DNA from 2 places in the Roseovarius nanhaiticus genome. Region 2 is predicted to be linked to the other one. Evidence: riboswitches for the same ligand, from Rfam matches in the RefSeq annotation. Region 2 holds a riboswitch; the other holds the start of a gene.
What was found. A riboswitch is a leader RNA that binds a small molecule or an ion and turns the genes downstream of it on or off. The one in region 2 is predicted to bind thiamine pyrophosphate.

Region 1: another riboswitch for thiamine pyrophosphate. It lies ahead of BW975_RS05020 (ABC transporter substrate-binding protein); the one in region 2 lies ahead of thiM (hydroxyethylthiazole kinase).

Annotation. Positions count from the first base shown of each region.
Region 1 covers NZ_FTNV01000001.1:1,043,559-1,046,749, reverse strand. The annotation lists gene BW975_RS05030 (DUF4153 domain-containing protein) at 1-359, opposite strand, end outside; gene BW975_RS05025 (Hint domain-containing protein) at 499-1,650, opposite strand; TPP riboswitch at 1,818-1,924, shown strand; gene BW975_RS05020 (ABC transporter substrate-binding protein) at 2,073-3,032, shown strand; gene BW975_RS05015 (TenA family protein) at 3,029-3,191, shown strand, end outside.
Region 2 covers NZ_FTNV01000001.1:80,991-84,181, reverse strand. The annotation lists gene BW975_RS00395 (RsmB/NOP family class I SAM-dependent RNA methyltransferase) at 1-1,195, opposite strand, end outside; gene BW975_RS00390 (DUF1674 domain-containing protein) at 1,262-1,450, shown strand; TPP riboswitch at 1,486-1,581, shown strand; gene thiM (hydroxyethylthiazole kinase) at 1,637-2,425, shown strand; gene thiE (thiamine phosphate synthase) at 2,422-3,054, shown strand; gene thiD (bifunctional hydroxymethylpyrimidine kinase/phosphomethylpyrimidine kinase) at 3,051-3,191, shown strand, end outside.

The sequences.
Region 1 (3,191 bases), 960 kb from region 2:
CGCGCGACCGCGAAAGGGGTCGAAATGAAGAGCAGATAAAGGAACGCGGCCAAGCCATAGCCCCCGTCCAGAAAGGCGCTGGGGGTCTCGTGACGATAACTGGCCCAGAGCAGCAAAAGCGCAGCCGGCAGCGCAATGCCCAGCGCGGCGGCAGCGGCGAGCGTGACGCGCACCGGCCCCATCAGCGCCAACAGGATCGCCAGGAAGCCCAATCCGAAGGATAGCAGGAAAAGGACGGCCCGCGCATGGGCAACAGCCTCGGGGACGATCATGGCCAGCACATAGGTGCAAAGGCCTGCGCCGCCACCGATCACGGTATAGAGCAGGCGGGTTGTCGCAGTCTGGCTGGTGGGGATCATGGCATCGGCTCCGGCTGTTTGGCCCAGCGTATCTGGTTTGATAGCCAATCTGAACGGGCGATTTCAGGCGCGCGCGGGGGGCTCGCACTGCCCTATCGCGCCGTCCGGAGGCGCGATTACAGCTTCGGGCGCGAAGTGCTCAGGCTTTGGCAGAAATTGCGGCCCCATTTGCAGCCTGAGACGCGCGCATGACCTGGGCCTGACCATCTACATCAGCGCGCTGCGCAGAACGCGCATCAATCAGCGGTTTGGCATTCTTGCGGTGGCGCTGCAAATAGGTCCGGCGCATGCCGGACGGTAGAACAGGATATGCGATCTGCCATGCCTCCATAGGCTGCGAGACGGCAAGGTTCAGACGCGCGAGCTCCAGCTGCCTGAAGGTCGAAAATGCCCTCAGCGCCTGCACGCCGGGAAACAAGCTTTCGGCAGGCGCGCCTTCCGCGAGGACCACATGATGGCCGTCAAGCAGGATGTGGTAGTAATCTATCACCTTGTCCCGCAGGCATCGCTTGATCCCCGGATAGCCCACCAAATGTACGGCGGGCACGAATACACGCGCGGCGCCGCACATCCTTCGGGTGATTTTGGAGCCGATGAGAATGCGGTGCTGCGGCGACACTCGCAGAGTTCGGCGCGGCAGGCCGCCTCCAAGGGCTCCGGCGGAAATTTCGACCGGGGCCGTGCGTGCGCCGCAGGGCGCCATCCTGTGGCTGATCCACAGGACGGGCAGCGTGCCGCCCGCCTCGGTGCAGACGGGATCGCCCTGCGCCAGCGTCTCGATCCGGCGCGGTCCGTCCGGCGTGTCGATGGCCGTCCCCTTTGCAAAGCAGACCACGGCAGTGCCATCCACACTTTGATTGACAAACCACCCGCCCCAATTGCTGCTTCCTGCTGACTCCAACGCGATGCTTTGAATATTCAGGCCGTCGAGGTCGCCGCTGTTCATGAGATCTGTCACGAACGTGTCGCCGTTGGTCATCTGAATGACCAGAACCTCGGTAATCCTGGTCGAGCCGTCGCCCAATGTCACCTTGGCCGAGTACAATCCGGAATGGTCGGTCACGGTGCTGATCTGTCCGCCCCCCCGATCATATGTCACCGGCTCGACCCGCGCGCCGCGATCATCGTCGTTGATGCCGCCGCTACCATCCAGATCGTTGGCCGACACGGTGACATTTTGCAAAACATCCTTTCCATACGTGCCCAAGAGCGCATTTGGCGACTCGGCATCCCAATCGGTCTCGTTCGTGTCGATCTGGGCAAAGTTTCCTATGAAAAGGAAAATCGGCATACTCAAACTCTTCCTCGCATGGTCGCACTGGGGTGCATCCTAGACGGCCGAGGTGAATCCCCCCCTAACGGCACAGATCGTGCGGCACTCGGTCGGAACAATCCGGTTTGCGGCAAAACGGGCAGGCAGCTCTCCTTGCAACAGCGAGGGGGAGAGGCTACCTTAGCAAATATCCGTTGGGGTGCTCCGCGATGCCGGGGCTGAGAGGCGATGATGCCGACCCATCGAACCTGATCCGGTCAGTACCGGCGGAGGGAACGGAGTATGGGCTGCACGCCGTGTCGCGCGCAATTTATCCCATGATCTTTCCCCCTGCTCTGGCCGATATTTGCACCGCTGCCTCATGCGGATGCTGTTGCAGACCGGGGAATGCTCCGGAACGCATCAGCCCCCGCCGGGCCGCATTCTGACCGGAGCCAAAGATGAAGCCCCTCGCCGCCGCCCTGATTTCCACCGCCACCTTCCTCGCCAGCACGCCCGCGCTGGCACAGGACAAAATGACCCTCGTGCTGGACTGGTTCATCAATCCCAATCACGGCCCCATCATCGTCGCGCAAGAGCGCGGATATTTCGCCGATGCGGGCCTTGAAGTGGAGGTGGTCGCGCCCGCCGATGCCTCGTCCCCGCCCAAGATGGTGGCGGCGGGTCAGGCCGACCTTGGCATTTCCTACCAGCCGCAGCTGCACCTGCAGGTGGCCGAAGGCCTGCCCCTGATCCGCGTCGGCACGCTGGTCGCCAGCCCGCTGAATTGCCTTCTGGTGCTGGAGGATGGCCCGATCAAGCAGATCGCGGACCTCAAGGGCGCCAAGATCGGCTATTCCGTCGCCGGTGTTGAAGAGGCGCTGATGGACGCCATCCTGGGCGCCAACGACATCACCCTCGACGAAGTCGAGATGATCAATGTCAACTGGTCGCTCGGCCCGTCGGTCATGTCGGGCCAGGTCGACGCCGTGATCGGCGCCTACCGCAATTTCGAGCTGAACCAGATGGAGATCGAGGGCGCCCCCGGCAAATGTTTCTTCATCGAAGAAGAGGGTGTGCCACCCTATGACGAGCTGATCTATGTCGCCAATCCCGAGACGATGGACGCGGACATGATCTCGCGCTTCATGCGCGCGACCGAGCTGGCGACGCAATACATCGTCAACCACCCCGATGAGAGCTGGGAGATCTTCAAATCCACCAGCACCGAGCTTGATGACGAGCTGAACGCGCGCGCCTGGGCCGACACGCTGCCCCGCTTTGCCCTGCGCCCCGCCGCGGTCGATACTGCGCGCTATACCCAATTCGAGCGTTTCCTCAGCGAGGCAGGGCTGATCGAAGGCACGCGTCCGCTGTCGCAACTGGCGATCGATCCCGGCGCCGCGCAAGGCGCGCAGTGATGTACGGGGCGACCTTCGCCGCATGGCGCGCCGAGGCGGCAGAGCCTTGGCACGCCTATACGCACCACCCCTTCGTCGAGGGGCTGGGCGACGGCAGCCTGCCGCGCGCCGCCTATCTGCGCTATCTGGTGCAGGACTACCTATTCCTCATTCATTTCT
Region 2 (3,191 bases):
GGTCGATGCCGGGCAGGTTCAGTGCCGCGCGATCGACGGTGAGGCCCGGGTGACGGGCCAAGGCCTCTTCGACCTGGCATTCGCCCTCGTCCGGCAGAAGCGAGCAGGTGCAATAAACCAGCCGCCCGCCGGGTTTCAGCAGGCCCAGCGCGTGGTCCAGCATCGCCGATTGCAGCGCGATCAGGTCGCCGATTTCCGAGCCGTCCCGCGCGTGGGGCAGGTCCGGGTGGCGCCGGATCGTGCCGGTGGCCGAGCAGGGGGCATCCAGCAGGATGGCGTCATATTGGCCCTCATGGGTCAATGCATCGCCCGTGACCAAGGCCGCGCTCAGCCCCGTGCGCCCGAGGTTCTCGCGCACCCGCGCCATGCGCGCGTCCGAGATGTCGAGCGCGGTGACTTCGCCGCCCGCCGCGGCCAGTTGCAGCGTCTTGCCGCCGGGCGCGGCGCACATATCCAGCACGGTCTCGCCCTTGGCGACGTTCAGCACCCGCGCGGGAATGGCGGCGGCGGCGTCCTGCACCCACCACTCGCCTGCCTCATAGCCCGGCAGGGCGCTGACCTGGCCCGCATCCGCGATGCGCACCGATCCGGTGGGCAAGAGCGTGCCTCCCACCGCCTCGGCCAACGCAGCGGCATCGCCGCGCGGCGTCAGGTCCAGCGGCGCACCCGCGAAATGCGCCGCCTCGAAGCCTGCGACAGTCTTGGCGCCATACGCCTCCGACAGGGGCGCGCGCAGCCATTTGGGCAGGTGCGGCACGCGCAGGATGGTCCACTCGGCGGGGCCATCCGCGGCGACCTTGCGCAGGACGGCGTTCACCAGCCCCTTGAGCTTGGCGAACCGCTTGTTCCCGGCGGTCATGTTGACGCACTCATTGACAACGCCATGCGCATCGCCGCCCATGCACAGCTCGACCGTGCCGAGGCGCAGGATGTTCTGCACCGTCAAGGGCGGCGGCTTGCGCAGGTGCTTCGCCAGGATCTTGTCCGCCCGCTCGATGCTGCGCAGGGTCTGCGTGGCAAGGCGTTGCGCGCGGGCGCGGTCGGGCGCCTCGAGCCGGTCGAGCGCGCCGGTGGCCAGAAGCTCGGACAGCAGCCGACGCTCGCCCAGGATCTGGTCAAGCAGATGGGCGGCGGCGGTGCGCGGCGACGCGGGCCTGGGCGCGGATTTGGCCTCGAATTTGGACGGGGCGGGCATGGCAATTCCTTGCTGAATGGCGAGCGCGGCGTATATCAGGGGTACGGCTTCAAAGGAACCCATGCCATGACCGACAGCAATGATCCCCGTCCAGATCTTCCCCCCGCCGCGCAGCGTGCGCTGGCCGAGGCCGAAGAGCGCCGCCTGAAGGCCGAAAAGACCGAGCTACCCAAGGAGCTGGGTGGCCGCAAAGAAGGTCTCGAGGCCGTGCGCTATGGCGACTGGGAGAAGAAGGGCATCGCCATCGACTTCTGATGGCTTGACGCCGCCGCGTGCGGCGATCATCGTGCACCGCGTAACAGGGGCGCCCGCAACAGACGGGCTGAGATGCACCCTTTGAACCTGAACCGGATCATGCCGGCGGAGGAAGTTGCGATGAGACGGGGCCCATGCGCGCCCGGTCCGTGGCCAGCCCCCGCCTGCAATCAAGAGGGGATCCCGATGGAGAATGCCGGAACCTACCTGGACCACATGCGCGCCCGCGCGCCTTTGGTGCAGAACATCACCAATTATGTTGCCATGAATGTCATGGCCAATGTCATGCTCGCCGCAGGGTGCAGCCCCGCCATGGCCCATGACGAGGGCGAGGCGGCCGAATTCGCCGGCCTTGCCGATGCGCTCAGTGTCAATATCGGCACGCTCGATCCCGCTTGGCTGCGCTCGATGGAGGCAGCGGCAGGCGTGATGAACGCGGCGGGCAAGCCCTGGGTGCTGGACCCGGTCGCCGTTGGCGCCACCGCACTGCGCCGAGACGCGGGCGCGCGCCTGCTGGCACTGAAACCCAGTATCATTCGCGGCAACGCCTCGGAGATTATCGCGCTGGCCGGGGCGGAGGCCGCTGGCAAGGGCGCCGACTCCGCCGATGCGGTCAGCGATGCCGAGGGGGCGGCGCGGGCGCTAGCGCGGCAGATCGGCGGGGTCGTCGCCGTGACGGGCGCGGTGGATTTCGTCACCGATGGGGACACCGCTTGGCGCGTCCATGGTGGGCATGCGCTGATGCCGCGCATCACGGTCATGGGCTGCTCGCTGACCGGGATCGTCGCGGCCTTTGCCGTGGGACAGGCTGCCCTGCCAGCCACCGTTGCGGCGCTGGCCTATTATGCCGTTGCGGGCGCGATTGCGGGCGAAAAGGCCGCTGGCCCGGCCAGCTTTCAGGTGGCTTTTATCGACGCCCTTCATGCGTTGACCCCCGAGGATGTCACCGCGCGCGCGCGGATCGAGGCGGCATGAGGATCACCGCGCAGGATTTGGGGCCGGTCTATTTCGTCACCGATGCAGGCGCATCAGCACCCGTGGTCGATCAGGTGCGCGCTGCGCTCGCTGCCGGTGTGCGCATCATCCAGCTGCGCGACAAGCAAGCGAGCGACGCGGCTTTTGAGGCGCAGGCGCGGGCGCTTTTGAAAATGACGCGCGGTGCGGGCGCGCGGCTGATCGTCAACGATAGGGTCGATATTGCATGCCGGATCGGGGCCGATGGCGTTCATGTCGGGCAAGGCGACGGGGACATCGCCGGCATACGCGGTGCGATCGGCCCGGATATGGTGCTAGGTCTGTCGGTAGAAACCGAGCCGCAGATAGGCTCTATTCCGCCCGATAGTGTCGATTATCTAGGTGTCGGCCCTTTGCGCGACACGGCGACCAAGCCGGACGCGGCGGCCCCTCTCGGTATGGACGGCATGGCCCGTCTGATCGCGGCGGCGCCCGTGCCATGTGTCGCTATCGGGGGCATTGTCCGTGCCGATGTGGCGGCGCTGCGCACCATCGGCGCTGCGGGCGTTGCAGTGGTTTCGGCCATTTCGCGGGCGGAGCACATGAAAGGCGCCGCGCGCGCGCTGATCACCGCATGGAGGCAGACATGATCCCCAATATCCTATCCATCGCAGGCTCTGACCCGTCGGGCGGCGCGGGCATTCAGGCGGACATCAAGTCGATTTCTGCCAATAGGGGCTACGCGATGGCGGTGATCACGGCTCTGACTGCACAGAACACGCGCGGT